3 regions of the Pseudomonas sp. KH_050 genome follow, and region 3 is predicted to be linked to each of the others. Evidence: riboswitches for the same ligand, from Rfam matches in the RefSeq annotation. Region 3 holds a riboswitch; each other region holds the start of a gene.
What was found. Region 3 has a riboswitch for cobalamin ahead of cobO (cob(I)yrinic acid a,c-diamide adenosyltransferase). Riboswitches for the same ligand answer to the same signal wherever they lie in the genome.

Region 1 (10,333 bases), 2.4 Mb from region 3:
GCAGCTGCAGCATCAAGTCGTTGCTTTGCGGACCATACAACTTGTGTGGCGATGCGACGATGGTCTTGCCGTCTTCGATGAAGGGTTTGAACTCCTGCATGAAATCGGCGCCCGAGTTACGGAATCCATCCAGCGTCAAGGCGCCCTTGCGATCGAAGAGGCCAAGCTTGTGCTGAACAGTCTCCGCCGGCGCCTCGTACTCCCATTTATGATCGTGTGGATAGTAGTAGTGCGGCGAGATGGCTACGGTTCTTGCGGACTGCTTGAACGCCGCGAAAAGCCGGCGCAGGTTCGGGACCAGATTTTGCTCGGTAACGCTCTGACCGAAGACCGACCAACCTGCACCCTCCGGGCTCATGAAGTCGATCTGCGGGTCGATCACGACCAGAGCGGTTCGACTCAGGTCCCATTGAAAGCTGGAGGCCGGGAGCGCGGGTTTGACCGGATCGGCGTAGGGGTTCTCGGCGGCGAAGCCGATGCCAGGCGCCATCAGGAAGGCCCCCAGCAAGGTGGCGCAGAAGATCATTCTCTTGGGATGGGTTCTGTTGAAAGTCATTTGCGTATCCTCAAAGTGGAAGTGACGCGTCTACGGTACGGCGAGAAGAAGCTACGAAAAGGACGTTTATCCCTGGATTTCAGCCGACTGACGCAGCCGCCTCGAGTGAGGCGGGTGCTTTCGTCCGGCAAGGGCCGAGCCCCGTTGTTGCACCCGTTGACGTTCCAGACAGGGGCGGCGTCTAATGACTCTTCAGCCAGACTTTTGGCGATCAGGCCATGCCGCGTCATGTTTGTTTCCTGGTCTACTCGGGCTTCGTATTGCTGGATCTGAGTGGCCCGCTCGAAGCCTTCTCCAACGCAAATCGTGCTCGCCCTTCGGGCTATCGATTCACGTTCGCTTCGCTTGAGGGCGGATTGATCTGCGCCTCGGGCGGACTGCAGGTCACGACCCAAGCATTGCAAGTTGTCGACCGCCTCGACACGCTCATCATCGTCGGCGCGCCAGCCGTTCCGGTCGGCGACTGGACAGTGCCGATGGCGGCTGCGATCCGGCAGATGTCCTTGCGCTCGCGCCGCACTGCCAGCGTCTGTACCGGCGCTTTCGTGTTAGCCGAGAGCGGCCTGCTCGACGGTCGTGTCGCGACCACGCATTGGAACTACGCGCCGCAATTGCAAGCTCGCTATCCGTCGCTGCGCGTGGACGGAGATCGAATCTGGACCGAGGATGGGGATGTCTGGACGTCCGCAGGCATGTCGGCCGGCATCGACATGGCCCTGGCCATGATCGAACAGGACCTGGGCAAGGAGGTAGCGCGCTCCGTCGCACGCATGCTGGTTGTCTACTATCGGCGGCCAGGTGGTCAGAATCAGTTCTCTTCGCTGCTGGATTTCGACCCTGGCTCAGATCGCATCCGCACGGTGCTGAGCTATGCGCGCGATCATCTGCGTGATGATCTGTCAGTTGAACGCTTGGCAGAAGTCGCGCATATGAGCGTACGCCAGTTTGGCCGCGTGTTCGCGGCATCCATGGGGGTGACGCCGGCGAAAGCTATCGAGCGCCTTCGCATCGAGGCAGCAAGGCCGCTGGTTGAGGACGGGCATCAAACTTTCGAGGGGATCGCCAGGGGCTTCGGATTCGGCGATGCCGATCACATGCTGCGCTGCTTCGTGCGAGTCATTGGGCGGACGCCACAAGATCTGCGCCGCAGCGCTCGCCAGGCCCAAGAAGATGGCCGGACTGGGAGAAAGGCAGACAAATAGTCCGCGATTGCGAAGGCTCGGGGGCTTGATGGTGCGGAGGCTAGCCCACAATTTGATGCGCAAGAGGAAGCACCGATACCGCCAAGAGCCGCTGATGGCCTGCCGGTCGTCTCTTCGGCGTACGTTGGCCCAGCTGGATACAAACGATGGTCACTGAAAATGAAACGGGTGGTCACATGTAACGCAATTACGCACCAGCTACTGGAGCTGTTTGCTCTGGACAATGACAACAGATGACGGCGCTTTTCCTCGATGTGAAGCGTCGTCCATTTCTCAGCGCGAACAGGCATCAAAACAACAACAGCTGACGACAAGTCATCTGCCCCACTCTGTCTCATCCGCCGACATGCCGAACGCCATGCCTGTTTCTTGTGCTTCGGCCCACACGGAACCAATAGATATGTTATAAGATAACCATATCTATCTGCATCTGTCGGTTGTAACCTCCAGAGCTGAACATTCCTTGCTTGCGATCCCTCAATGACCAACGCTACCCATGCCTTCGCCTGCGCCACAACGACCTCTCACCAACGCCTACTGTCCATCGATGCCCTCAGGGGCTTGGTGATTGTCTTCATGCTTCTGGATCACGTCCGCGAGACGTTCTTTCTGCACCGGCAAGTGGCCGATCCGATGAGCATCGACACCACCGAACCTGCGCTGTTTATCAGCCGAACCCTCGCCCACCTGTGCGCCCCGGTGTTCGTGCTGCTCACCGGACTGTCCGCTTACCTGTATGGCGAAAAGCACCAGGGCAAGCGCGAGGTCTCGACGTTCCTGTTCAAGCGCGGTCTGTTCCTGGTGGTGCTGGAATTCACCCTGGTCAACTTCGCCTGGACCTTCCAGTTCCCGCCCAGCGTGATTTACCTGCAGGTGATCTGGGCCATTGGCGTGAGCATGATCGCCCTCGCCTTACTGGTTTGGCTGCCACGGTCGATGCTGTTGGTGCTGGGCGTGGTGATCGTTGCCGGGCATAACCTGCTCGACACGCTGCACTTCCCGGCAGGTTCGGCGATGCACGTGCCATGGGCCATTCTGCATGATCGCGGCTGGATCGAGTTCGCCGGCAACCTGCGTCTGCGCACCTCCTATCCAGTGCTGCCGTGGATCGGTGTGATTTCCCTGGGCTATTGCATCGGCCCTTGGTTCGCTCGTTCTGCATCCGCCGCCGTGCGTCAGCGCTATCTGCTACTGGCGGGTGCCGGCGCGTTGATCGGCTTCGTTACGCTGCGCCTGGTCAATGGTTATGGGGAAGCGCATTGGATGACGTATGACAGCACCGCACAAACCCTGATGAGTTTCTTCAATATCACCAAGTACCCGCCTTCGCTGCTCTTCCTCGCATTGACCCTGGGCCTGGGCCTGTTGCTGCTGCTCGGCTTCGAACGCGCCCGGCAACGCAAATGGATCAGCAGGCTGGCGGTATTGGGGGCGGCGCCAATGTTCTTCTACCTCCTGCACCTGTACCTACTGAAAGTGCTGTATCTGGTGGGCGCGGCACTGTTCGGTTTAAACCAGGGCAGCTACTTCGGCTTCGATGGCATAGGGGCGGTGTGGCTGACTGCGGTGCTGCTGGCCTGCGCGCTTTACTCGCCGGTGCGCTGGTTCGCAGCGCTGAAAGCCCGTCGTCGCGATATCGCCTGGCTCAAATACTTCTGAAGCGCCCGCAGGCTCCCCCTGGGCGGCAGGATCGACTACCATGCCGCCGCCGGTTTCCACATGGGATTAATAGGGAATCCGTGATGCTGACACAGCATCAAACGGAACTGCCCCCGCAACTGTAGGTGCTGAGCCTGCTCCTGAACTGCCACTGGGATCACTCCCGGGAAGGCTGGAGCCAGGCGCCGACGCATCAGTCAGGAGACCTGCCGGCCAAGCAAATCACTAACCGGCGGGGTGTCCGGGAAGTACATCCTTGCCGCGTGCGTCACTCAGATGACCGGCCTTGCACTGCTGTTGCGGCAGCGTTCGCTGATGTGTTTCCAGACTGTGCACCTCTGCTCCGTGTACGTTTCAAATGGAGATTGCGTCATGCTGCCCCGCTTTGCCACCCTCATCACCGGCTTGAGTCTTTGCGCCCTCGCCGATGCGGCCCCGACCCACTATCCCCTGGCGGTAGAGAACTGCGGCAGCGTGCTGACCTTCCAGCACGCACCAGGCCGTGCCGTGACCATCGGCCAGGCCGGCACCGAAATGCTCTATGCCCTGGGGCTGGGCGACAAAATGGTCGGCACCTCGTTGTGGTTCAACGATGTCCTGGCAAAGTACCAGGCTCAGAACGACACGATCGAACGCCTGGCCGATAACGATCCGAGTTTCGAGGCGGTGATCGGTAAACGTCCGGAGCTGGTGGCGGTGGAACTGGAATGGATGGTTGGCCCGCAAGGCGTGGTGGGTACTCGCGAGCAGTTTCACGAGCTGAAGATCCCGACTTACCTGATGCCCTCCGACTGCGAAGCCAAGGACAACCTGGTCGGCGCCGATGGCACACGCCTGGAGCCGTTCCGCATCGACAGCCTCTACAAGAGCATCAGCCAATTGGCCGAGATCTTCGATGTCCAGGACAGTGGCCAGCGGCTGAACGCAGAACTCAAGGCAAGCCTGGCGAAGTCCAGTGCCACCCTGCGGGACAAGGATCTGAAGCACACCAGCGCGCTGTTCTGGTTCTCCAGTGCCGAGCTGGATATCGACCCTTATGTCGCCGGTCGCAAGGGCGTCCCCGATTTCATGCTCGACACCCTGGGCGTGCGCAACGTGGTGGAGTCCGATGAGGAATGGCCGACCCTAGGCTGGGAAACCATCGCCAAGGCCAACCCGACCTTCCTGGTCATCGCGCGCATGGATCGCCGTCGCTTCCCGGCTGACGATTACCAGAAGAAGCTGGAGTTTCTGCGAAACGACCCGGTGACGCGGAACATGGACGCAGTCAAAAACAATCGCATCGTCATCCTCGACGCGCTTGCCATGCAGGCCAGCCTGCGGATGTTCGACGGCCTTGAGACGCTGGCGACGGCCATCAATGGCTACGATCTGCCGAAATGACGGGGAGTCTGATTCGCACGCTGCTGGCATTCCTGACGCTGTTGCTTGCCGTGGTCGCAGGCGTGGCCATCGGAGAAACACCGATCGAGCCAGGCGTGGTGCTGCAAGTGCTTGCCAACAAACTATGGGCCGCCGGCCATGTGCTCGACCCGATCGACGAAGGCATCGTATGGAATTATCGCCTGACCCGTGCGCTGGTCGCGGCGGCCTGCGGCGCGGGCCTGGCCACCTGCGGGGTGATCCTGCAGTCGCTGCTGCGCAACCCATTGGCCGATCCTTATCTGCTCGGTATTAGCGCAGGAGCGTCGACGGGCGCGGTACTGGTGGCATTGCTGGGCGTGGGGGCCGGTGCGATTTCGCTGTCGGCCGGAGCCTTTGCCGGGGCCATTGCAGCCTTCGCCCTGGTGATCCTGCTGGCCCGTGCCAGCGGGTCATCCCGCGGCACCGGGCAGATCATCCTGGCGGGGATCGCCGGTTCGCAGCTGTTCAATGCGCTCACGGCCTTTCTGATCACCCGGTCGGCCAGTTCCGAACAGGCTCGCGGGATCATGTTCTGGCTGCTGGGCAACCTCAGCGGTGTGCGCTGGCCATCGGTGTGGCTGGCCGTCCCGATCGCATTGGCCGGTCTTGCGGTTTGCCTGTGGCACCGGCGGGCGCTGGATGCCTTCACCTTTGGCGCCGACTCTGCGGCCTCGCTCGGCATCCCGGTACGCAGGGTGCAGTTTTTGCTGATCAGCTGCGCGGCGCTGGTGACGGCGGTGATGGTCTCGATTGTCGGTTCCATCGGTTTCGTCGGGCTGGTCATTCCCCATGCCGCACGGCTGCTGCTGGGCACCCGGCATGCTCACCTGCTGCCAGCCAGCGCGCTGGGCGGGGCACTGTTTCTGATCGCCGCCGACGTTCTTTCCCGCACGCTGATCAAAGGCCAGGTGATCCCTGTCGGGGTGATCACCGCACTGGTCGGCGCCCCGGTATTCGCGCTGATCCTGATAGGCCGGAGGAACACCCGATGAGCGCCGCCACGCCCTTGACCGGCGACTGCGTATTGAGCTGCTCAGGCCTTGGTTTCAATGTCCGCGACATTGAACTGCTGCACGACATCAACCTGGATATTCGTCGCGGCGAGACCCTTGGCATCGTCGGGCCAAATGGCTCGGGAAAATCCACGCTGCTCAAACTGCTCGCCGGTTTGCGCGTGCCCACTCGAGGTGAAGCCCGCCTGGACGGACAACGCCTCAAGGATCTTCCTCGCCGGACGATCGCGCAAAGGCTCGCGGTCGTCGAACAACAGGCCGACACCGACGATGCGATCAGTGTGTTCGATGCCGTCGCCTTGGGCCGAACGCCTTGGCTGTCGGCGTTGAGCCCGTGGTCGAGCCAGGACGATGAGATCGTCCGGCAGGCCTTGTCTGACGTCGATGCGGCGCACCTGGGCAACCGCACCTGGCGCAGCCTCTCGGGTGGCGAACGTCAGCGCGTGCACATTGCCCGAGCCTTGGCCCAGCGCCCGCAGATCCTGTTGCTGGATGAACCCACCAATCACCTGGATATCCAGCATCAGCTGGCAATTTTACAGGTTGTGCAGGCATTGCCAGTGACGACGCTGATTGCCCTGCACGACCTCAACCAGGCACTCACGTGCGATCGTTTAGCGGTACTGGAACGAGGGCGCCTGGTGGCCCTCGGCACGCCGCTCAAGGTGCTGACCCCACAACGCCTGCAGGACACATTCGGCGTGCAGGCGCACTACCTGATCGACCCTTTCGACGGAGCGCACATTCTGCGATTTCGTTGCTCTTGATTCGTTTTACGGACATCTCGACATGCGTATTTCAGCCCTGGCCTGTATGGCATCCAGTGCATCCCGCTCAGCCATCCTGGTCGCCCTGGCCAGCCCGCTCGCTCTGGCCGATTCGGCCCAGACGCAAGCCAACGGGCTTATCGAAGACAGTCGCTGGAGCGTGCTCAATCGCACGGTCTACGACAATCGCGAGTACCGTAACGGTGCTCGCAACAACGGCGCGCGCAATGCCTACAAGCCGCGTGCCGAGCGCAATGGCTATGCCGAGGAATGGGCCTACGGTCTGATGGGCACCTTGCAGTCGGGCTTCACCCAGGGTCTGATCGGAGTCGGCGTTGATGCGCACGCCTACCTCGGCGTTCAACTGGACAGCGGTGGTGGCCGGGCCGGAAAGGCGCGTTTGCTCGGGCTGGACAACGACGGCCATCCCAAGGACGAATACAGCCGAGGTGGCGCGGCGGTAAAACTACGCATGTCCTCTACCGTGCTGTCCTATGGCGAGCAGCGGGTGAAGACGCCCGTATTCAGTTCGTCCGACAGCCGTCTGCTCCCGGAGACCGCCACCGGCGTGTTCCTCTCCAGCAACGAATTCGACGCACTGAAGCTGGTGGCAGGACATTTCACCGAGAGCACGGATCGCAACGCCAGCAGCCACGACCAAGGCTTTGTGGTGAACTACTCGAACGCCGTGAAAGGTGATGCATTCGACCTCGCTGGCATGGTCTTCACTCCAAGCAAGAACCTCAGCGCCAGCCTCTACAGTTCCCGCTATGAAGATACCTGGAACCAGCATTACCTGGGCGGCACGTTCATCCATCCAATCGATGAAAACCGTTCGCTGACGCTGAACCTCAACCTGTATCGCACCACCGATGAGGGCAAGTCGCTGTCGGGCCGGATCGACAACACCACCTGGAGCCTGCTGTCCACTTACGCTCAAGGCCCCCATAGCGTCAGCCTGGGTTATCAGAAAGTGGACGGTGACACGCCGTTCGACTATGTCACCCGTGGCGCGATCTTCATCAGCAACGCCGTGCAAATGTCAGACTTCAATGCGCCGAATGAGCAGTCCTGGCAAGCCCGCTACGATCTGGACATAACGCCCTGGGGCATGCCTGGCCTGGTATTGAGCGCCGCCTATGTACGCGGGAGCCAGATCGACGGCAGCCACGTTGATCCGCATGGCGGCTATGCCTATCTGGGTTATGGCAAAGGTGGCAAGCATTGGGAGCGCGACCTGGAAGCGCGCTATGTGGTACAGAGCGGCGCAGCCAAGGGCACCACCGTGTCGCTGCGGCACAACGTGCACCGGGGTAACACCGCACAGGCAGAACTGGACACTGACCAGATACGCCTGGCCGTCGAGTACCCGCTGACCGGCAGGTTCTGACCCCTCAGGTTACTGGCAGGCGGTACTCCATGTGGGTCGTTTGCCAGACCGGCTCTGCGTCCACATGGATCACCTGAAAGTTTTTCCTGCGCCAGAAGTCTATTGCTCCGGGCAGGAACGGATGGGTATGCAGATAGATCACTTCGACCCGCGCCTCAATCGCCAACCCCTTCAACGATCCGTACAGCTCGCCCGCCACACCCGAGCGGCGGAACTCGGGTAGAACGAACAGCCGCACGACCTCCACGACCTTGAGCCCGGGGTAATCAATGTTCGGGAAGCGATCGTCATACGGGAGATTGCCAATCGAGGCGATGATCCGTCCTTGATGCCTGGCGACCAGAAACTGCCCTTCGCCCCGAAGATAAACCTCGTCGAAACGGGCAAGATCGGCGGGCACGCCGTCACCCGCCAGTTTGGGAAAGAGCTCGGCGCGTGCCTGCATCACAAAATCCACAACGTCAGGAATTTCTACCCGGGACACCGCCTGGATAGTGGGTTGCTTACTCATGCACTGGGATCGCTATAAAGTTGGAATAGGGTTCACGCTTTCGTCTGGCTAGGGAGAACAGATCAATTTACAGGTTTCCCTGGATCGTGAGCGGTCGCTGACGAATGGCTTGAATCGGCCGATTCTGTTGAAAAAGTAGCCACTTATTCAGGGGCGATTCACAAACAGGATTGGCCTGATAGGGTATGGGGACAGTCGAAACACGCATCGGTCGTCCGCGCCAGCTGTATACCGGTTTGAAGAAACGTGACTATCCGGCCTGTTCAGACCCATAAAAGATCATAGTGCCACTGCCTGACACCAGGTAACACCATGCCCCCGAGCGCCGGGGACCGGCGCTCCACTCCCCGTTGCGCCCCCTATAGCCCAGCTCACAAAGCATTCATTTCAGCAATATCACGCACCACCTGATCTGCAGAGCGGTCGAACATCGCTTGCTCCTGCGCATCCAGAGGCAACTCGATCACCCGCGCAACCCCATCCTCTGCCAGCACACAGGGGACACCCATGGCAATACCTGTTCGCCCGTACTCGCCCTCGAGAATCGCGACCGTTGGCAAAATGCGGTTTCGCCCATTGGCGATAGCATCCACCATCTGTGCAATTGCCACGCCCGGCGCATCGCAGGCGCTCCCCGCCTTCTTCAAACCCAGAATCTCGCCGCCACCCTGACGTGTGCGCTCCACAATCCGCTCTATCTGCTGATTGGACAGGAAGTGAGACAGCGGCACCGAACCGACCGCACAGTATCGCATCAGTGGCACCATGCTATCGCCATGCCCTCCCAGCACCAGCGCCGTGATATCCCGAGCAGAAAACCCTGTCTCCTCGGCAATGAAACACTTCATGCGCGCTGTATCCAGTACCCCCGCCTGCCCGAACACCCTGTTGCGTCCCAGCCCACTGAGACACCAAGCCCGATAGGTCAGCACGTCGACCGGGTTCGACACCACCAACACCGTCGCCGCCGGAGCATGACGATTAATATCCAGCATGATGCCATCGAGAATTGGCAGATTGATACTCAATACATCCTGACGCGACTGACCAGGCTTGCGGGGCACACCTGCCGTAATCACCACCAGGTCAGAATCCTGCAGCAATTCGGCATTGGCCCCGCCGTAAACCCTGGTATCAGAACCTGACTCAACTGCCGCCTGCCAGACGTCCAGCGCCTTGCCCTGTGCCAACTCACCCTGCACATCAATCAACATCAACTCACGACAGAACTCTTCCCGGGCGATGATCTGAGCCGCCGCCTCACCCACCATACCGGCACCCACAATTGATAGCTTGTTCACCTCACACCTCCCCGCGGCTCGCGCCACCAGCAACACGCCCGCCTATACAGAGAAGTATTACCCGTTAACGCTAAAAGGCCACCCGAAGGTGGCCTGTAGTTGTTTTACCTGATTTTCGCCATTCCCATGGCGGCATTACTTTAGCCTCTGATAACCCCCATAGGCCGAGCCGCGCGGCCTTGGCGGACTGCTCCAAGTCTATCGTAGCCCTTTGCCATCGTGCGCAATGGGTCCAGGCTGTGTGAAAACGTTTTAGAGCAAGTTTGACGGTCAGAATCGGAACGAAAGTCGCGTTCCTACGCAAATTCTCGGCGACTGAGCACTAGGCTTTGCAACAACCCGACGAGGTACGAGGCGCGGCCTCAAGGATTGTCTCTCCGGTGCCACAACAAGACGTCTGACTTGCCGAAGCCTTCAAGCGATCATCGACTTCATCGAAATCCGAGTTGCAAATGCCAGTTTCTGGAAGGACCAGCTCAACCCTTTTGGCCGCATCCCAATCACCCGCCAGCGCCGCGACGACAGAGCGA
Region 2 (10,333 bases), 1.0 Mb from region 3:
CAGACTGGCCAGGGCAATCGGCAACGGGTTAAGCCCTGCCGCCTGCAAACGCTGGCAAAAGACATCGATGAACGCGGTGTTCGCCGCTTGCAGGTGCGAGCGATAGAACAACACCGCCGCCACCGGCCGATCGGCGTGCCAATCAGCCTGCCAGTCGCTGAGTACGGCGGGGCTTTTGTACGGATGGTATATCGCCGTGCGCGGCAGGATTTGTGGTTCAGCCCATGGGTACTCGCGACCCAGCCAGCGACTGGCGAGGCAGCGATACAGGTCCAGCGCATTGCCCATGCCGCCCTGGCGCAAGTAGTGCCACAGTCGATCACGATCTTCGACGGCCACCGTGCTCAGGTCGCTCAACTCAGGGTCGGGGCGATCATCGCCCGGCACCAGAATCAGCTGTACGCCCTGCCCGGCCAGTTGCACCAGCCGCTCCACGCCGTATCGCCAATAGCCGATCCCGCCATGCAGCGAGATCAGGATAATTTTCGCGTGGCGCAGTACTTCATCGACATACACGTCGACCGAGGCGTGGTTCTGCACCTGCATCGGGTTGGCCAGGCGCAGGCTCGGATAGTCCTCCGGCAACTGCTGCGCAGCTTCGGCGAGCAGCGCCAGGCTGGAATCGCCGCTGCACAGGATCACCAGCTCGGCGGGGGTTTGGCCAAGGTCGGCAATGTTGTCATCCGAGACGAAACCGCCGGGTTGGGTCCTGAGCAGATGCATGGATCAGACGCTGAGCGCGGCGCGCAATTGCGCTTCGATCAACGCCGCGTCCAGCTGCTGGCCAATCAGCACCAGCTGGGTCGCACGCGATTCTTCGGCGCGCCAGGCGCGGTCAAAGTGTTTGTCGAAACGGGTACCCACGCCCTGGATCAGCAAGCGCATCGGCTTGTTCGGCACCGCGGCGAAACCTTTGACCCGCAGGATCCCGTGCTCGACCACCAGTTGCGTCAGGGCGTCCAGCAGCAGGCTTTCGTCGGCTTGCGGCAGTTCGATGGAGATGGAATCGAAGGCGTCATGGTCGTGATCAGCGTGGTCATCACCCTCGTGGTGATGGTCATGGTGGCTGTGACGACTGTCGATGTGTTCTTCAGAACCGGCCCCCAGGCCGATCAACACGTCCAGTGGCACACGACCGCTGCTGGCTTCGATGACTTTTACCGCCGGCGGCAGTTCTTCGGCGACTTCCAGGCGCACACGGGCCAGGTCTTCAGGGCTGATCAAGTCAGCCTTGTTGAGGATCACCAGGTCGGCGCTGGCCAGTTGGTCAGCAAACAGCTCGTGCAGTGGCGACTCGTGGTCCAGGTTCGGATCGAGCTTGCGCTGGGCATCGACTTGATCCGGGAACGCGGCGAAGGTGCCGGCGGCCACGGCCGGGCTGTCGACCACGGTAATCACCGCATCGACGGTGCAGGCGCTGCGGATTTCCGGCCACTGGAAGGCCTGCACCAGTGGTTTGGGCAGGGCCAGGCCGGAAGTTTCAATGAGGATGTGGTCCAGGTCCGCGCGGCGGGCAACCAGCTCGCGCATCACCGGGAAGAACTCTTCCTGGACCGTGCAGCACAGGCAACCGTTGGCCAGTTCATAGACCCGGCCGCTGGCTTCTTCTTCGGTGCAACCGATGGAACATTGCTTGAGGATCTCGCCGTCGATGCCCAGCTCGCCGAATTCATTGACGATGACCGCGATGCGCCGACCCTGAGCATTATCGAGCATGTGCCGCAGCAAGGTGGTTTTACCCGAGCCGAGGAAGCCGGTAACGATGGTGACGGGAAGTTTGGCCAGTGTTTTCATCGGATGCCCTTTGGCAAGGTGGCGGGCATACGGGACGACTTGACCGCGCGCGCAAGCGCAGAAGATTTCGCCACCGGATCACCCCGCCCGGTTGTAGTGAGAATCGGGTACGAGGCAGGTCTCCTGGCTGACGGTGTGCCAGTCGTTCGACTGGCGAGTTCTGCGCCTTCCCGCGCCTACAGACAGCTGGCGCAGTGGCGTGGCAGAAAACCTCACCGTTCACAGTTGCGGGGGCAGCCGCGGCATTGACCGCGTTCCCTTCTTAGCTTCGGCTCGAATGCCGAAGAACCTCGAAAGCGCAAGGCTACGCATCGCATCGGGGCGGGTCAATGTTCATCGGTGATTGGGATCCCCTGCACAATCTTCAAGTGAGAACCCTTGCCAATTGACGCCCATCCCCCGCCCATGCTCTCCTACACGCCTTGTTACGGGTGCCCTTCACAGGGTGAAACGGGAAACCGGTGAGTCATGTGCTTTACTCAAGCCTTGATCAGTCCGGTGCTGCCCCCGCAACGGTAAGCGAGCGAAGAATCAGATCCACTGTGCCAGCAGTTCGGCATGGGAAGGTGATTCTTGCAGGTTCGGGCGCCAGCCCTGCCCCTCGCGAGTCCGGAGACCGGCCCGCAATACATAGATCAAAAACCCGCGGTGGGCGGGCGCTGTTCGGACCTCTGCGTGCCTGTCTCGCGGGGTTTTCACGCGCTCGATTCACCCGCTGACACACCAGAGGGAAGCGCCATGTCGATTATCAGCAGCACTCGCCACGCAGGCACCGCCAGCACCACATCCACCCTGAGCCAACGCTTGGTTGCCGCTATCGGTGCATCGATTTTCGGCGCGTGCCTGGTGTACTTCGCCGGTTTCTCGCACATTGAAGCCGTGCACAATGCCGCCCACGATACCCGTCACAGCTCCGCCTTTCCGTGCCATTGAGACCTGCCGACATGATCAAGCGTATTGCGCAAACCGCAGGTTTCACCGGGCTGCTCGCGGCCCTGTTGCTGACCCTGCTGCAAAGTTTCTGGGTTGCGCCGCTGATTCTCCAGGCGGAAACCTACGAAAATGCCCCAGCGGCCGAAGTACATGAACATACTGAAGGCGCTGTTGCCGCTCATACCCACGACGCCGAAGCCTGGGCGCCGGAAGACGGCTGGCAGCGCGTGCTGTCGACCACCGGTGGCAATCTGGTGGTAGCCGTCGGTTTCGCCCTGATGCTCGCCGGCCTCTATACCTTGCGCAGCCCGAGCCGTACCTCTCAGGGCTTGCTCTGGGGCCTGGCCGGTTACGCGACCTTCTGCCTGGCGCCGACCCTGGGCCTGCCGCCCGAGCTGCCTGGCACTGCCGCAGCCGACCTGGCGCAACGGCAGATCTGGTGGATCGGGACCGCGGCGTCCACCGCCGTCGGCATCGCGCTGATCGTGTTCGGCAAGCATTGGGCGCTGAAGGTTCTCGGCGTGGCAACTCTGGCGGTACCACACATCATTGGCGCACCACAGCCGCAGGTGCATTCGATGCTCGCACCCGAAGCGCTCGAAGCCCAATTCAAAATCGCCTCGCAACTGACCAACGCGGCGTTCTGGCTGGCCCTGGGCCTGATCAGCGCCTGGTTGTTTCGGCGCAACAGCGCAGGTCAGTAACGCTCATGACCGAGACCAGCACAGCACCGACCCTGGTGGTCGGACTGGGCTGCCAGCGTGGCTGCCCTGCCAGCACGCTGCGGGCGCTGCTCGACCAGGCGTTGCAGGCCCATCACATCGAGCTTCGAACGATCCGGGCCCTGGCCAGTATCGATCTGAAACGCGATGAGCCGGGCCTGCTCGAACTGGCGGAACAACTGGCGCTGCCGCTGACGCTGTTCAACAGCACGCAGCTCGCCATTCATGAGCCAGACCTCAGCCATCACTCGCAGATCGCCTTTGAGCGCACCGGCTGCTATGGCGTGGCCGAAAGCGCGGCCCTGGCACTGGTCGAACAACTGGCGCAAACCCCGGCCAGGCTGCTGATCCTGCGACAAAAATATGGCCAGGCGACCCTTGCATTAGCCTCTTCGGCTTAAAATCCCGATAATCCCCGCCCTTGATCATGAGCAATCTTCATCTGAAGCATTGCCGACACGACTTTGCACAGGAGACCGGCATGACCGTCTACTTTATCGGCGCAGGTCCCGGCGACCCGGAACTGATCACCGTCAAAGGCCAGCGGCTGATTCGCAGCTGCCCGGTGATTATCTATGCCGGCTCGCTGGTGCCCGCGGCCGTGCTGGAAGGTCACCAGGCCGAACAGGTGGTCAACAGCGCCGAGCTGCACCTGGAACAGATCGTCGAACTGATGAAAAACGCCCATGGCAAAGGCCAGGACGTGGCCCGGGTGCATTCCGGTGATCCGAGCCTGTACGGCGCGATTGGCGAGCAGATTCGCTATTTGCGCGAGCTCGATATTCCCTTTGAAATCATCCCCGGCGTGACAGCCACGGCGGCCTGCGCTGCGCTGTTGGGCGTGGAGCTGACGTTGCCGGACGTTTCCCAGAGCGTGATTCTGACCCGTTATGCCGACAAAACCGCGATGCCGGCCGGGGAAGAACTCGCCAGCCTGGCGCAGCATGGGGCGACCATGGCGATTCATCTGGGGGTCAATCACCTGGAGAAAATCATCGCCGAGCTGCTCCCGCATTACGGCGCGGACTGCCCGATCGCGGTGATTCATCGCGCCACCTGGCCGGATCAGGACTGGGTGGTCGGGACGTTGGCAGACATTGCGCAAAAGGTCCAAGCCAAGGGATTTCGCCGTACGGCGCTGATTTTGGCAGGGCGAGTGCTGGCCAGTGACAACTTCAGCGAGTCGTCGCTGTATCGCGCCGGGCATGCGCATTTGTACAGGCCCTAGATCAAAAGATCGTCCGAACGCGGCCCGAACCTGCGGCAGCTCCTACCCGGACCGAGTACACCCACGATGGCGCGGGCAAACAAAGATCCCGTAGGAGCTGCCGCAGGCTGCGATCTTTTTGGCCCCCCCAAAAAAACCCCTCACTACCCATAAAAAAACGGCGCTCACGGGCGCCGTTTTTTCTGATTGCAGCGAACGCCTTAGTAGTAGGCGTTTTCTTTCTGCGTGTGGTCGGTGACGTCGCGCACACCCTTGAGCTCGGGAATACGCTCGAGCAGCGTGCGCTCGATGCCTTCGCGCAGAGTGACATCGGCCTGGCCGCAGCCCTGGCAACCGCCACCGAATTTCAGCACGGCGATACCGTCGTCAACCACATCGATCAGGCTGACCTGACCGCCGTGGCTGGCCAGCCCCGGGTTGATTTCGGTTTGCAGGTAATAGTTGATGCGCTCGTTGATCGGGCTGTCAGCGTTGACCATCGGTACTTTGGCGTTTGGCGCCTTGATGGTCAGTTGGCCACCCATGCGATCGGTGGCGTAATCCACCACGGCATCGTCCAGGAAGGCTTCGCTGAAGGAATCGATATAAGCGGTGAAGCTTTTGAGCCCCAGCGCGGTATCTTCCGGTTTTTCCTCGCCCGGCTTGCAGTAGGCAATGCAGGTTTCGGCGTACTGGGTGCCAGGCTGGGTGATAAAGACGCGGATGCCAATCCCCGGGGTGTTCTGCTTGGACAGCAGATCAGCCAGATAATCGTGGGCGGCGTCGGTAATGGTTATGGCGGTCATGGAGACTCCTCACAGGCTTGGACGCAGTTTACGCCAATCATCGCCCCGGACAAAGTCCTAGTGTTTAGGTCGGGAAAGAACCGCTCCTACACTGGATCGCAGGCACCTCTAAATTCCGCGCATCAAAGATTCTCGTAGCGGTTCATGTCCAGCACGCCCGCTTCCACCGGCTCGGTCTCGCGGATGTACTGGCTCAGGTCATGAAAATACTGCCAGAACTGCGGATGACTGCGACGAATCCCCCAACGCTCGACGATTTTCTCGAGCCCGTCAGCGTCCCCGGCCTGCTCCATCCGTGCCACAAAGTCAGGCACCTGCCCGGCAGGAATGTTGAAGATGAAGTTCGGATAGCTGCTCAGTACCCCCGGATAGATCGTCAAGGTATCCAGCCCCGGCTGATAGCGCAGGGATTCGCCAAGCATGAACGCCACGTTGCTGTGGGCGCGATTGCGCAGCAGGCTGTAGACCTCGCGCTTGCCGCTTTGGGTCTCGATGCGCAGCAGCGTGGCTTCCGGTAGCTGGTCGATCACCCTGAGCCCTGCGGCCGGGCGCGAAGCCAGACGGCTCAAGCTCTGTTCCGCTTCCTGCAGGGCCGGATCGATATTCGGCCGGGAGCAATAGGCCCCGCCACAGCGGTTGATCGGGTCAGGCCTGGCGTTCAGATCGCCGTAGCGAACCAGCAACTGGTTGACGAAGTCCCGCTTCGGATCCTGTTCAGCCAGATTCAATGCCGTGGGCTGGTCGTTGTCGATGGACTCATAGTCCAGCCACATCTTGAACTTGCCACTGTTCTGGTACCAATCGTCGAGGTAGGCATCCCGGGAATCGGCCGGCATCAGGCGCAGGAAGTTCTGCTCGGCGCCGTTGCGAATCAGGTCGAAGTACAGGCGGGTCTGCGCCTGGTGGGAAACGTTGCCGAACACATCGAAGTTGACCGCCAACTGGTAATAGGTACGCTCCAACAACGGGTAGTCGAACAGCCACAGGGTTTGCGGCACGTCACCGATCAGGCCTTTGTTCACCGAGGCGCTGTCGAAGTGCCGGAAGATGCTCAGCAACGCGTTGTCATTGCCGGCCCACAGGGTCGACCAGCTCGGTGCCGGCGTATCGGCGTAGCTGTCCCGGCGCAAGATTTCATACTCGTTGCGCTTGTCCCGATAGTCGTGCCACAGGCTCAGGATGCTGCCGACATCATCATTCTGCCCTGGCATTGCCAGCAACGGCGTTGCCTGCCCACGGTAGTTGGGATCGGTGATGTACAAGTCATGTTCCGGCGCCTGGAACATGGCCCAGAAGTTGTCGCGAATCACGTCGGTGGCGATCTGTCCCCGGCATACCGGGCCGCGGATAAAGGTCCGCACAAAGTATTCGGCGTTATCGAGCATAAATTGATAACGCGCCTGCGCCGGTATCGCCTCGAAGGTTTCGAATGGATTGGCCCGGCGCTCCGGCCCGTAACCCGGCAGCGCATTGACCTGCCAGTTACCGCTGTAGAACAGAGTCTTGATCCGCGCCAGTTTCGCCGCGCTCAATGGGTAGGTGATGTGAGTCTTGTGGACGATCACGCCCTGTACTGGCCACAAGCGGTAATAGATTTGAGTGCCGGGGTCGTCATTTGGACGACGGGTAGCGATCAGGTCGATCGGTTGTCCCGGCGGCGTGCGCGAGCGCACCCATTGGAAGAAATGCCCCGGCTCCCCCTCCTTGAAGTAAATATGCGCGAGGAACCAGTGTTCGAACAGCCAACGGCCGACCAGGCTTTGCCGGGCGCCAGGGGCATTGAGCAGGCTTTCCCACTGAACGATCTGCAATGTTTCTTTGGCACTGGGGGCCAGGCCTTGCTCATCGATCGGCGCACCGGATGCCAGCCAGCGTTGCAGGGTTTGGTACTGCTGATCGGTGAGGCCGGTCACGGCCAGCGGCATGCCCTCTTTCGGATGGGCGTCGACGTAGCCATCGAATTCGTCCGGCATCGGGCACATGTTTTCCCGATTCAGCCCCAGAACAATTTCATCGGGTAATTTGGCATTGGGTTGCAAAGGGGTTTTGTGGCCCAACTCAAGCATGCGCGCCATCAGCGCCGCCTGGCTGCCCTGAGCATCGAGGACTGAATAGAAATCCTTGCGCTGCCATGCTGTTTTGCCAAAAGCGTCGTAGAACAAACGCGTCGGCGGCGAGGCTTTACTGCGTTCGCCGTCATAGACCGGTACTTTCGTTGCGCCTCGCGTCGCGCCTTCACCGCTGCCCAGGTTGAGCTGACAGGCGGCGTCATTACAGGCATGGCAGGCCACGCACTTTTCGGTGAAGATCGGTTGAATGTCGCGGGTGTAGGAAATCGCTGGCGCCGGACCTTGCGCTGTGACGGCACAACTTAAAAGCAGCAGCATACTGCTGATGACCACGCGATACGGCATATCCCTGTCCCGATAATAGAAAAACGTCGCGATTCTACCGGTCCAGGCACCCCACCAACATGAGCGATATTCATGCAAAAGTCTGCCATGCTCTAAAAGCGCACAGGTTTGCTATCATCGCGCCTCTTTGTATTGGCCTTACCAGGTAGTCCTATGTCCGATCGCAGCGCTCGCCTTCAAGCCCTTCATCAAGCTCTCAAAGAGCGCATTCTGATACTCGATGGTGGTATGGGCACGATGATCCAGAGCTACAAGCTCGAGGAACAGGACTACCGTGGCAAACGCTTTGCCGACTGGCCGAGCGACGTCAAAGGCAACAACGACTTGTTGATCCTCAGCCGCCCGGACGTGATCGGGGCGATCGAGAAAGCGTATCTGGATGCCGGTGCCGACATTCTCGAAACCAACACTTTCAACGCCACCCAGGTGTCGCAGGCCGACTACGGCATGGAAGCGCTGGTCTACGAGTTGAACGTGGAAGGCGCACGCCTGGCGCGCAAGGTGGCCGACGCCAAGACCCTGGAAACCCCGGACAAGCCACGCTTCGTCGCCGGGGTGCTCGGACCTACAAGTCGGACCTGTTCGCTGTCGCCGGATGTGAACAACCCCGGTTACCGCAACGTGACCTTCGACGAGCTGGTAGAGAATTACAGCGAAGCCACCAAAGGCCTGATGGAAGGCGGCGCCGACCTGATCCTGATCGAAACCATCTTCGACACCTTGAATGCCAAGGCGGCGATCTTTGCCGTGCAAGGGGTGTTCGAAGAGTTGGGGGTCGAACTGCCGATCATGATTTCCGGGACCATCACCGACGCTTCCGGCCGCACCCTCTCCGGCCAGACCACCGAAGCCTTCTGGAACTCCATCAGCCACGCCAAACCGATTTCCGTCGGCCTGAACTGCGCGCTGGGTGCCCGCGAACTGCGGCCGTACCTGGAAGAGCTGTCGGACAAGGCCAACACCTATGTGTCCGCTCACCCGAACGCCGGTCTGCCGAACGAGTTCGGTGAATACGATGAACTGCCGGCAGAAACCGCCAAGGTCATCGAAGAGTTCGCCCAAAGCGGCTTCCTGAACATTGTCGGCGGCTGCTGCGGCACCACCCCCGCGCACATCGAAGCCATCGCCAAGGCCGTGGCCAACTACGCGCCGCGGCCGATTCCGGACATTCCAAAAGCCTGCCGCCTGTCGGGTCTGGAGCCCTTCACCATCAATCGCGAGTCGTTGTTCGTCAACGTCGGCGAGCGGACCAACATCACCGGCTCCGCGCGATTCGCCCGGCTGATCCGCGAAGACAACTACACCGAAGCCCTGGAGGTCGCCCTGCAGCAGGTCGAGGCCGGCGCGCAGGTGATCGACATCAACATGGACGAGGGCATGCTCGATTCGAAGAAGGCCATGGTGACCTTCCTCAATCTGATCGCCGGTGAACCGGATATTTCCCGCGTGCCTATCATGATCGACTCCTCGAAGTGGGAGGTGATCGAAGCCGGCCTCAAGTGCATCCAGGGCAAGGGCATTGTCAACTCCATCAGCATGAAGGAAGGCGTCGAGCAGTTCATTCATCACGCCAAACTGTGCAAGCGCTATGGCGCCGCGGTGGTGGTGATGGCGTTCGACGAAGCCGGTCAGGCCGACACCGAAGCGCGCAAAAAGGAAATCTGCAAACGCTCCTACGACATTCTGGTCAACGAAGTCGGCTTCCCGCCGGAAGACATCATCTTCGACCCGAACATCTTCGCCATCGCCACCGGTATCGAAGAGCACAACAACTACGCGGTCGACTTCATCAACGCCTGCGCCTATATCCGTGACCACCTGCCCTACGCGCTGACCAGCGGCGGCGTGTCCAATGTGTCGTTTTCATTCCGTGGCAACAACCCGGTGCGCGAGGCGATCCACTCGGTGTTCCTGCTGCATGCGATCCGCAATGGCCTGAGCATGGGTATCGTCAACGCCGGCCAACTGGAGATCTACGACCAGATCCCGGCCGAGCTGCGCGACGCCGTCGAGGACGTGGTGCTCAACCGCACCCCGGACGGCACCGATGCGCTGCTGGCGATCGCCGACAAGTACAAGGGCGACGGCAGCGTCAAGGAAGCCGAAACCGGCGAGTGGCGAAACTGGGACGTCAACAAGCGTCTGGAGCATGCGCTGGTCAAGGGCATCACCACGCACATTGTTGAAGACACCGAAGAATCCCGGCTGTCGTTCGCGCGTCCGATCGAAGTGATCGAAGGCCCGCTGATGTCCGGCATGAACATCGTTGGCGACCTGTTCGGTTCGGGCAAAATGTTCCTGCCGCAGGTGGTGAAATCCGCGCGGGTAATGAAGCAGGCCGTGGCCCACTTGATCCCGTTCATCGAGCTGGAAAAAGGCGACAAACCGGAAGCCAAGGGCAAGATCCTCATGGCCACGGTCAAGGGTGACGTGCACGACATCGGCAAGAACATCGTC
Region 3 (10,333 bases):
GAGGCAAGCCGCGGGCCCGGGCCAGCAGCAGGCGCATCACCCCGCCATGGCTGATCAACAACACCCGCTCCCCGGCATAGTTCTGATGCAGTCGCTCGACCGCTGACAGCACCCGTGCCGAAAACTGCGTCACCGGCTCGCCCTCAGGCGGGGTGAACCCGTAAGGGTCAGCCCAGAACAACCCCAAGGCTTGTGCATCGGTTTCCATCAGGGCCGCTGCGCTCTGCCCTTCCCAGGCGCCGAAGTGCAACTCCTGCAAGTCCTTGTCCAGCGTTACCGGCAGACCGAGGCGGATGCCCAGTTCATCGGCGAAACGTGCGCAACGTTGCAGCGGCGAACTGACCAATCGATCCCAGGGTCCCTTGGCCAGCACCGCGGTGCGCATCTGTTCCCAGCCCCTGGCCGTCAGCGCGTCATCCAGGCTGCCGCGCAAACCGCCACCGAGTTCGGTTTCGCCGTGGCGCAGCAGGTCCAGGTATAAGGTCATGCCGGACGATCCGCCACGGCGGCTTCGGCAAACGTCGCCATCTGCCCGTGCAGCTCGCAGGCCAGTCGCAACAATGGCACGGCCAATGCGGCCCCGCTGCCCTCGCCCAGGCGCATGCCGAGATCCAGCAGCGGCTCGGCGTTGAGTGTCTCTAGCACATGCCTATGACCCGGTTCGGCACCGCGATGACCGAACAGCAACCACTCGCGGCTCGCCGGATTCAAACGCACCGCGACCAATGCCGCGACGCTGCAGATAAACCCGTCCACCAACACTGCCACGCCTTCCTGGGCACAGGCCAGGTAAGCCCCGACCAGCGCCGCGATTTCAAAGCCACCGAGATTGAACAAGGTCTGCAAGGCATCGCCGCGCTGAGCGCCATGCAATGTCAGAGCGCGCTCGATGACCCAGGCTTTATGGCTGACACCCGCGGTATCCAGACCGGTGCCTGGCCCGACCAGATGCGCCACCGGGCAGTCGAGCAACGCACACGCCACGGCGCTGGCAGCGGTGGTATTGCCGATGCCCATCTCGCCACCGATATACAGCTCGGCACCTGTCGCAAGGGCGCGGTGCACGCTGTCACGTCCGGCCTGCAGCGCAAGTTCACCCTGGGCTTGAGTCATGGCCGGGCCGTTGACGAAGTTCTGCGTGCCAGCACCAATGTTCAGGTGCCGCACGCCCGGCAGGTTCAGTGAAGGGCTGACAGTCCCCAGATCGACCACTTCCAGTTGCGCGCCCAGTTGCCGCGCCAGCACGCTGATCGCCGCGCCGCCGCTGACGAAGTTGTGCAGCATCTGCCCGGTGACTTCCTGGGGAAACGCCGAAACGCCCTCGGCGACCACGCCATGGTCGCCGGCAAATATCGCAATCCACAGCTGGCTCAGGCTCGGCTTGACCCGCCCTTGCAGCCCGGCCAGCTGCACCGCGATCGACTCGAGCCGACCCAGGGAGCCGACCGGTTTGGTCAGTTGCTGCTGACGGGCCGCGGCCTGTTCGAAAGCCTGCGCGTCGATCGCTTTACACGGGTCCAGCCACCAGCAGTTACTCATAACGCAGTTCCTTTCAAAGTCAGAGGCAGGCCGGCGACGGTCAATACAACACGCTGACAGCGCTCGGCCATGGCTTGATGCAACCAACCGGCTTCATCCACATAGCGACGAGTCAATTCGCCCAGCGGCACGACACCCATACCGGTTTCGTTGCTGACAAAGATAATCTCGCCCGGCAATGATGCCAGGCACTCCAGCAGGGTTTCGCGCTCAAGGCTCAGGCGTTCGGGGTTGTCCAGCATCAGCAGATTGGTCAACCACAGGGTCAGGCAGTCCACCAGCAGGCAACGCTCGGCACTGGCGGTTTGGCGCAGCACTCGGGCCAGCTCCAGCGGCTCTTCGATCAGCGCCCATTCGGCGGGACGACGGGCACGGTGATGGGCGACCCGCTCACTCATTTCGCCGTCCAGCGGTTGGCTGGTGGCGATGTATGTCACTGCCAGGCCGCTGTCGCAGGCGAGTTTTTCAGCCAGACGGCTTTTGCCGGAACGGGCGCCACCGAGGATCAGTTGCAACATGTTTGAAATCCTTTAATTGGCGATGAGGGCATAACATTCACCCTAAATCCCACAGAGTTCCCGCAACAGCCCGGTATCCAGATGCTTCTCCACCATATCGGCCAGGCGCTCGATGTCACGCTCACGCAGACCGTGGTAATCCACCTCCTCCACGTCCTGCAATCCGGCCCAGCGCAACAGCGCACTGCACGCCGGCGGCGATTCGAACAGGCCATGCAGATAGGTGCCGAAAATCTGCCCGTCAGCACTTTGCGCACCGTCGCAGCGACCGTCGTCCAGATGCACCGCAGCCCGTTCCAGCGCGGTGCCACTGGTGACCCCGGCATGAATTTCATAACCGCTGACGGGCGCGTCTTCCAGGGCCAGACGGCCCTGTACATTGCGCAGTTGTTTCTCTTCTTCAAGGACCGTGGCAAAGGCCAGCAGACCCAGACCGGCACTGGAACCCGGCGCGCCTTCGAGGCCCAACGGGTCATGCAGCTGCTCGCCGAGCATCTGCAAACCACCGCAGATTCCCAACAGCTTGCCGCCGTAACGCAGGTGCCGGGCGATGGCCGTGTCCCAGCCATTGGCGCGCAAGAACGCGAGGTCGCTGCGTACGCTTTTCGAGCCGGGCAGAATGATCAGGTCAGCCGCTGGAATCGGTTGGCCGGGGCCGACGAATTGCAGATCGACCTGCGGGTGCAGGCGTAGTGGATCGAAATCGGTGTGGTTGCTGATGCGCGGCAAGACCGGCACGACCACCTTCAGCGCCTGCTCGACCTTGTCGGTCTGACGCTGATCGATACCGTCTTCGGCTTCCAGGTGCAGGTCCATGACATAGGGCAACACGCCAATCACCGGTTTGCCGGTGCGCGCTTCGAGCCAGTCGAGGCCCGGCTGCAGAAGGGCGATGTCGCCACGAAAACGGTTGATGATAATGCCTTTGACCCGCGCCTGTTCGCTGGCCGAGAGTAACTCCAGCGTCCCCACCAGATGGGCGAACACCCCGCCGCGATTGATATCGGCGATCAGCAACACCGGGCAGTCCACCGCTTCGGCAAAGCCCATGTTGGCGATATCCCCGGCGCGCAGATTGATCTCGGCCGGCGAGCCGGCGCCCTCGACCATCACCACCGGATAAGCAGCACTCAACCGTTGGTGGGAGGCCAGCACTGCCTGCATGGCGATGGCCTTGTAGTCGTGATAGGCCACGGCGTTCATGCTGGTCACCGCGCGCCCATGAATGATCACCTGGGCACCGGTGTCGCTGTTGGGTTTGAGCAGCACCGGGTTCATGTCGGTGTGCGGCTGGAGATGGGCGGCCTGGGCCTGTACCGCCTGGGCACGACCGATTTCACCGCCGTCGGCCGTGACCGCACTGTTGAGTGCCATGTTCTGTGGCTTGAACGGCACGACGCTGACGCCCTGGCGAATCAGCCAGCGGCACAGCGCGGTGACCAGGGTACTTTTACCGGCATCCGAGGTGGTGCCTTGCACCATCAGCGTGGTCATGGCGCTAGTTCCTGGGTATAGGCCTGGAAGGCTTGTTCGAGGCGCAGCCAATCGGCTTCATCGGCCGGCAAGCCGAAACGCAGACTGCTGTTGTGAGTGAATAGCCGCAGCAGAATGCCGCGCCGGGCCATGAATTCATGCAACTGCTCGGCGTGCTCAGTGATCAGCCATTGAAACAGCGCGCAACCACCCTGTGGCTTGAAGCCATGGCGCTCAAGCACTTGGGCCAAACGCTGGCTGGCCTCTTCGCTGCGCAGACGTTGGCGGACCTGGCCCAGGGTGTCGCGCAGGCAAACCTGCCCCAACACCCGGGTCGGGCCGCTGACCGCCCATGGCCCGAGCTGTTCGGCGAGCAATTTCAGCAGTTTGTGCTCAGCCAGCACGAACCCAAGGCGCACCCCCGCCAGGCCGAAAAACTTGCCGAACGAACGCAGAACGATCAGCCCGACCTGATGCGCATGCGCGGCCAGGCTCAGGTGAGGAGTGTTGTCCATGAACGCTTCATCGACCACCAGCCAGCCACCGCGTTGCGCCAATCGCGCATGCCAGTCGAGCAGGCGCTCCGGGGACAGGCTCAGGCCGGTCGGGTTATTCGGGTTGACCACCACCAGCACGTCGAGGGCGTCGATAAAAAACTCGACTTCCTGTTCCAGTACTTCACGCACAATGTAGCCGCCGCGCCGCCAAGCCTCGGCATGCTCGGCGTAACAGGGCGAGAGCACACCGACCTTGCCGGTGCGACGCAAACGCGGCAGCAACTGGATCGCCGCTTGTGAACCCGGCACCGGCAACACTTGAGTGGCGCCGTAATAATCGCAGGCGGCTTGCTCAAGACCATCATCGGTTTCCGGCAAGCGCGCCCAGGCGCGCAAGGGAATTTCCGGTACCGCAAACGGCCAGGGCGCGAGGCCGCTGGACAGGTCCAGCCAATCGGCTTCGGCAATGCCGTGCTGCAACGCCGCCTTACGCAACCGTCCACCGTGCTCAAGCATAGAATTCAGCTCCCACGCAGAGAATCAGCAGCCATAACCACACGCCGCGCTGCACCAGTTGCCAGCCACGATCAATGGAGTCGGCATCGGCCGGCACACCCTCGCCCAATGGCGGACGCTCGTGCAGTTCACCGTGATAAATCGCCGCCCCACCCAACTCGACGCCCAGGGCACCCGCCCCCGCCGCCATCACCGGGCCGGCGTTCGGGCTGTCCCAGGTGGGTCCCTGGGTCCGCCAGCATTTCAGCGCCAGGCGGGTCTTGCCCAGTAGCGCGTAGGTCAGGGCCACCAGACGCGCAGGAATATAATTGAGCACATCGTCGATCTTCGCCGCCGCCCAGCCAAAACGTTCGAAGCGTTCATTACGATAGCCCCACATGGCGTCCAGGGTATTGCTCAGGCGATACAACACCACACCCGGAGCACCGGCGACGGCAAACCAGAACAAGGCGGCAAACACTGCGTCGCTGCCGTTTTCCAGCACCGATTCGGTGGCGGCCCGGGCGACTTCGGTGGAATCCAGCTCACTGGTCTGGCGGCTGACCAGATAGCCTACTCGCCGCCGCGCTTCATCCAGGTCATCGCTGCGCAGGGCTTGTGCGACCGGTTCGACATGCTCGCCAAGGCTGCGCAGGCCAAGGGCACAATACAGCGCGAGGATTTCCACCAGCCAACCGATATAGGGCAGCCAGGAAAAGGCGGTCACCAACAGCGTCAGCGGCAACACCGCCAGCACCCAGGCGGTGACCCCATGACTGCGCCAGCCACGCCCGCCGGAGTTGAAACGTTGCTCGATGCGATCGGCAAACCGGCCGAACGCCACCAGCGGATGCCAGCGTTTGGGTTCGCCCAGCAGCGCATCCAGCGCAACCGCGGCGACACTCAACAACGCCACACTCATTGACTCACTCCCCAATAATTTTCATACAACAATTCACTCAGCGGACGCGGTTGCGCCCAGCCTTCGAGCACCAGCATCGGTGCCGGATAAAATTCTTTTACTGGCCCCAGGCACAACACCGCCAGTGGTTTGGCCCCCGCCGGCAGACCGAGCAGATCGGCCAGTGCCCGGGGTTCGAACAACGATACCCAGCCCATGCCCAGGCCTTCGGCGCGGGACGCCAGCCAGAGGTTTTGAATGGCGCAGGACAAGGACGCCATGTCCATTTCCGGCAAGGTCCGGCGACCGAAAATATGCCGCTCGCGATCATCCATCAGCGCGGCGACCAGCACTTCGGCGCAGTCGTTGATGCCTTCGACTTTCAACGTCATGAACTCGTCGGAACGCTCGCCCAGCGCCTCGGCGGTGCGCACCCGTTCTTCTTCAACCAGTTGCCGGATCTTGTCGCGTAGCGGGCGATCAGATATGCGGATAAACCGCCACGGCTGCATCAGGCCAACGCTGGGGGCTTGATGGGCGGCTTCGAGCAGGCGTCTGAGCAGTTCAGGTTCTACCGTGCCGCCGCTGAAATGACGCATGTCGCGGCGTTCGCCGATGACTCGGTAGACCGCCGCGCGTTCGTCCGCAGAAAATGCGTTGTCAGTCATGGCCTGACGGTCTCGACATCTGGCGCAAAAAGCGCGGCCACCGCCGAGGGATTGGAAGGAAAATAGAAGTGCACATAAGAGGCGGTCATCCGCCCCTCGCGATACACCGCTTCCGCCCCCCGCCCACCGTTGGGACTCAGGCCACGGGCAATCGGCTCAAGCGCCGTGCTGGTCAGCGAGTGGTGATAGGTGTGGCCGCGCAACGAACCTTCCGGCAGATCAACCGCCTGCAAGGCCAGCGCCGCCAGACGCTTTTGCATCACCGCGTCGCCCGCCAGCAATCCCGCCAGTTGGGCACGCTGGCCCTCGACATCGGTCAGCGAATCGAGCAGATACAACATGCCGCCACACTCGGCCAGCAACGGCTTGCCGGCCGCATGGTGGGCACGGATCGCGGCCAGCATCGTGGCGTTTCCCGCCAGCGCGACATGATGCAGCTCCGGATAGCCGCCCGGCAGGTACACGCTGTCAGCCTCGGGCAGTTCGCGGTCATGGATCGGCGAGAAGAACAACAACTCGGCGCCCATCGCCCGCAGCAGGTCGAGGCTTGCGCCATAGGTAAAGGCAAAGGCTTCATCGCGGGCCACGGCAATCCGTACACCGGCCAGCAACGGCTCGGCGACAACCACCTCAGGCGCGGCGAACCCGACCGCTGGCGGCAGCGCCACTTCGCAACTGCTGGCCAAGGCTTCGGCCGCCGCGTCGAGGCGCAGGTCCAGGTCATTCAATTCGCTGGCCTGCACCAGGCCCAGGTGCCGGCTCGGCAGTTCGATCCCGGTCTCCCGGGACAATGCGCCATACCAGCGCAGGCCTTCGGTCAGGCTGCCTTCGAGTAACTGCGCGTGGCGCAAGGTGCCGACACGGTTGGCCAGCACTCCGGCAAACGGCAGATCCGGCTGATAACGCGCCAGGCCCAGGGCCAGGGCACCGAACGTCTGGGCCATGGCTGTGCCGTCGATCACCGCCAGCACTGGCACGCCGAAGTGCCGCGCCAGGTCGGCGCTTGACGGCGTGCCGTCGAACAGGCCCATGACCCCCTCGATCAGGATCAGGTCTGCTTCGCCCGCCGCTTCCCACAGCAGTCGGCGGCTTTCCTGTTCGCCGACCATCCACATGTCCAGTTGATACACCGGCGCACCACTGGCGCGTTCGAGAATCATCGGGTCGAGAAAATCCGGACCGCACTTGAACACCCGAACCTTGCGTCCCTGATTGCGATGCAAGCGAGCCAGCGCGGCGGTGACGGTGGTCTTGCCCTGACCGGAAGCCGGTGCGGCGATCAATACCGCCGGGCAACGACGTACATCTCTCATACCTGGATACTCACAGCTCGATGCCTTTTTGCGCTTTGATGCCGGCCTGGAACGCGTGTTTGAGCACGCCCATTTCGGTGACGGTGTCGGCCAGGTCAATCATTTCGGGCTTGGCGCCGCGACCGGTGACCAGCACATGCTGCATCGGCGGGCGAGCCTGCAAGTCGCTGAGTACCTGGTCCAGGTCCAGATAACCATGCTTGAGGGCAATGTTCAGCTCATCGAGCACCACCAGGCCAATGGCCGGGTCACGCAACAATTCACGGGAGACGGCCCAGGCCGCTTCGGCCGCCGCGATGTCACGCTGGCGGTCCTGGGTTTCCCAGGTGAAGCCTTCGCCCATGACGTGAAAGCGTACCTGCTCGGGGAAACGTCGAAAGAACAGCTCTTCACCTGTGCTGTTGCGACCCTTGATGAACTGCACCACGCCGCATTGCATGCCGTGGCCCATGGCCCTGGCGAGCATGCCGAAGGCAGAACTGCTCTTGCCTTTGCCGTTGCCGGTCAGGACCAGCAGCAATCCGCACTCGTTGGGTGAGTTGGCGATGCGTTCGTCGATTACCGCTTTTTTACGCAGCATGCGCGCCAGATGGCGTTCGTCACGATCGGGGGAATCAGTCATGGGGCAGCTCTCCGTTGGGGCTGGATAACGGGGGGCAGGAATAGAAATAGACGGCATTAAGCCTGGCATCGCCCACCGTGATGCCGTTGGATGGATCAGGCCGGTCTCCGGGCTCATGAGTGGGTGTATATCCCGGACTGCGCGCCTTCCCGGGTCGACTCGCGACACAGTGGCACCAAGCACAGTCTTGACTCATTTACCGTTGCGGGGGCAGCGCCGGGATCGTTGCCCGCTCTGTAAAAGAACGCGCGCCCACCGGCTTCCCTGTTTCACTCTGTCGACCGGGGTCACAGAGCACCTGAAACAAGTCGCGAAGGTTAGAGGGTTGGGGGTGGAGCGTCAATTAAACCCGGGACGCGAAACCACGATTAGCTGCCGTCGATCATTAAATTGACGTCAATCTTGTGCCACACTGAAAGCAGTGATATCAAACAGCCACAACATTAATATTACAAGAACAAGGGTAAGTAACATGCAAGGCATGACCATCAGCAATCCGAAGCTGGAATTTTTGCGGCCGATGCTTGAGCGCTGGTTTGACTGTATCGATCGCTACAACCAGGTGCGCGGCGATAACGAAGCCCCCTACTGGTTCGACGAGCGAGCCAACATTGGATTGCTCTCGGCGGCCGCCTGGATGGCGCAAATGGTCACACTGGAACAGACCACGACAAAAAAACAGCAGGAAGACGGCGACCGCAACGGGCGCGCCGACCTCTACATCGCCAGCAAGGACGAACGGGCCTATCTCCAGGCGACTCAGCGCTGGCCACGGGTCAATAACCTCAATCTCGCTCAAGCGCTGGCCGAGGTCGTGGGCGATGCGCGCAAGATCAGCTATGCCAGCGACCTGAAGCTCGGCTGCCTGTTCGTCGCGCCACAAAAGGCCCAACAGAGTGCGACCCCGGAAGAACTCCAGGACATGCTCGACGACCTGCAAAAACAACCCGCCTGCGCAGTCGCCTGGTATTTCCCCTACGCCTACCGCAAGTTGCGCAATGAAGCAGGCCACTATCATCCCGGCATCGCCGTGTTGTTCAAAGAAGCTCGCAGCTGACAGGTTGAACCAACCAATAGCCACGCGTCTCTATGAATACATCAGTGCATTGGGGCGGCTTGCTTGTGGCGGATGATGTGGGGACCAAGGTTTGGCGGGCGCCGGCTAAATAGCCGAAGTTGGCAGGAGGACAAATTGTGGCGAGGGAGCTTGCTCCCGCTGGGTCGCGAAGCGGCCCTAAAATCTACAATCGCAGTTTTTCAGGTAGAACGCATCCGCAGATGTTACGACTGTTGCGCCCAAACGCGGACCGGCCGGCGGGAGCACGCTCCCTCGCCACAGGTACGATGTCGCTTCAAAAATTACCGCTTGCGACACAGCGTCAAACCATCGCCCAGCGGCAGCAGCGACAGATCGACCCGCGGGTCTTCCTTCAATGCGCGGTTCAGTGCCTGGATGGCGAGGGTGTCTTCGCTCTCGGGATTGACCTCAAGCACCCGCCCGCTCCACAGCGTGTTATCAAAAATCGCCAGCCCGCCACTTCGCAGCAGACGCAAGGCGCTTTCCAGATAGGCCGGATAGTTGGCCTTGTCAGCATCGATAAAGATCAGGTCGAAACTACCGCCCTGCCCTTGCTGCTCGATCTGCGCCAGGGTTTCCAGCGCCGGTGCCAGGCGCAAGTCAATCCGCTGCGCCATGCCCGCCTCCTGCCAGTAACGGCAAGCGGTGGCGTTGTAATCGCCAGGGATATCGCAACAGATCAGACTGCCGTCATCCGGCAAAGCGGCGGCCATGCACAAGGCGCTGTAACCGGTGAAGGTACCGACTTCCAGCAAGCGTCTGGCGCCGGTCAGCTTGACCAACAACGCGAGGAACTGACCCTGCTCGGGCGCCACTTGCCAGCGGGCCATGGGCAGCGCCTGGGTTTCCTCACGCAAACGGCGCAACAGCGGCGTTTCACGCAGGGAAACATCCAGCAGGTAGCTGTAGAGGGAGTCGTCGAGATTGAGGGTGCGAGCGGTCATGACAACCTCTGCAAAGGTGCAACCTAAGGGTTACGCGCCAGACGCTCCGGCTGCAACACCCGCTTGGCGCTGAGATAGGCTTTCTGCCAATAGGCTTTGGACAGGGTATCGAGTTTCACTGTTCCGCCGGTGGCAGGCGCATGAACAAATCGGCCTTCGCCGACATAGATCCCGGCATGACTGACTTGCGAGCCGCCATTGGTGGCGAAAAATATCAGGTCGCCAGTCTGCAGTGCATTCTGCTCGACATTCTGCGCACGCATGCCGATCATTTCGCGAGTCGTA

Region 1: linked by a shared signal. The riboswitch ahead of AC3IUA_RS18175 (ABC transporter substrate-binding protein) and the one ahead of cobO (cob(I)yrinic acid a,c-diamide adenosyltransferase) in region 3 are both predicted to bind cobalamin.
Region 2: linked by a shared signal. The riboswitch ahead of AC3IUA_RS12250 (CbtB domain-containing protein) and the one ahead of cobO (cob(I)yrinic acid a,c-diamide adenosyltransferase) in region 3 are both predicted to bind cobalamin.

Annotation. Positions count from the first base shown of each region.
Region 1 is NZ_CM174478.1:4,003,633-4,013,965, forward strand. Features, by position in the region: gene AC3IUA_RS18160 (cysteine hydrolase family protein) at 1-556, opposite strand, end outside; gene AC3IUA_RS18165 (GlxA family transcriptional regulator) at 775-1,758, shown strand; gene AC3IUA_RS18170 (acetyltransferase domain-containing protein) at 2,239-3,417, shown strand; cobalamin riboswitch at 3,451-3,645, shown strand; gene AC3IUA_RS18175 (ABC transporter substrate-binding protein) at 3,790-4,800, shown strand; gene AC3IUA_RS18180 (FecCD family ABC transporter permease) at 4,797-5,813, shown strand; gene AC3IUA_RS18185 (ABC transporter ATP-binding protein) at 5,810-6,601, shown strand; gene AC3IUA_RS18190 (OprD family porin) at 6,648-7,991, shown strand; gene AC3IUA_RS18195 (GNAT family N-acetyltransferase) at 7,996-8,502, opposite strand; gene AC3IUA_RS18200 (malate dehydrogenase) at 8,874-9,803, opposite strand; gene AC3IUA_RS18205 (NAD(P)-binding domain-containing protein) at 10,126-10,333, opposite strand, start outside.
Region 2 is NZ_CM174478.1:2,652,633-2,662,965, reverse strand. Features, by position in the region: gene cobN (cobaltochelatase subunit CobN) at 1-723, opposite strand, end outside; gene cobW (cobalamin biosynthesis protein CobW) at 727-1,794, opposite strand; cobalamin riboswitch at 1,891-2,102, opposite strand; cobalamin riboswitch at 2,207-2,433, shown strand; gene AC3IUA_RS12250 (CbtB domain-containing protein) at 2,533-2,727, shown strand; gene AC3IUA_RS12245 (CbtA family protein) at 2,739-3,431, shown strand; gene AC3IUA_RS12240 (cobalamin biosynthesis protein) at 3,437-3,850, shown strand; gene cobM (precorrin-4 C(11)-methyltransferase) at 3,931-4,677, shown strand; gene nfuA (Fe-S biogenesis protein NfuA) at 4,878-5,462, opposite strand; gene AC3IUA_RS12225 (fatty acid cis/trans isomerase) at 5,585-7,876, opposite strand; gene metH (methionine synthase) at 8,030-10,333, shown strand, end outside.
Region 3 is NZ_CM174478.1:1,632,124-1,642,456, reverse strand. Features, by position in the region: gene cobC (alpha-ribazole phosphatase family protein) at 1-487, opposite strand, end outside; gene cobT (nicotinate-nucleotide--dimethylbenzimidazole phosphoribosyltransferase) at 484-1,539, opposite strand; gene cobU (bifunctional adenosylcobinamide kinase/adenosylcobinamide-phosphate guanylyltransferase) at 1,536-2,057, opposite strand; gene AC3IUA_RS07545 (cobyric acid synthase) at 2,100-3,551, opposite strand; gene cobD (threonine-phosphate decarboxylase CobD) at 3,548-4,543, opposite strand; gene cbiB (adenosylcobinamide-phosphate synthase CbiB) at 4,536-5,444, opposite strand; gene bluB (5,6-dimethylbenzimidazole synthase) at 5,441-6,091, opposite strand; gene AC3IUA_RS07525 (cobyrinic acid a,c-diamide synthase CobB) at 6,088-7,404, opposite strand; gene cobO (cob(I)yrinic acid a,c-diamide adenosyltransferase) at 7,415-8,026, opposite strand; cobalamin riboswitch at 8,108-8,343, opposite strand; gene AC3IUA_RS07515 (hypothetical protein) at 8,499-9,083, shown strand; gene AC3IUA_RS07510 (class I SAM-dependent methyltransferase) at 9,386-10,048, opposite strand; gene AC3IUA_RS07505 (C40 family peptidase) at 10,072-10,333, opposite strand, start outside.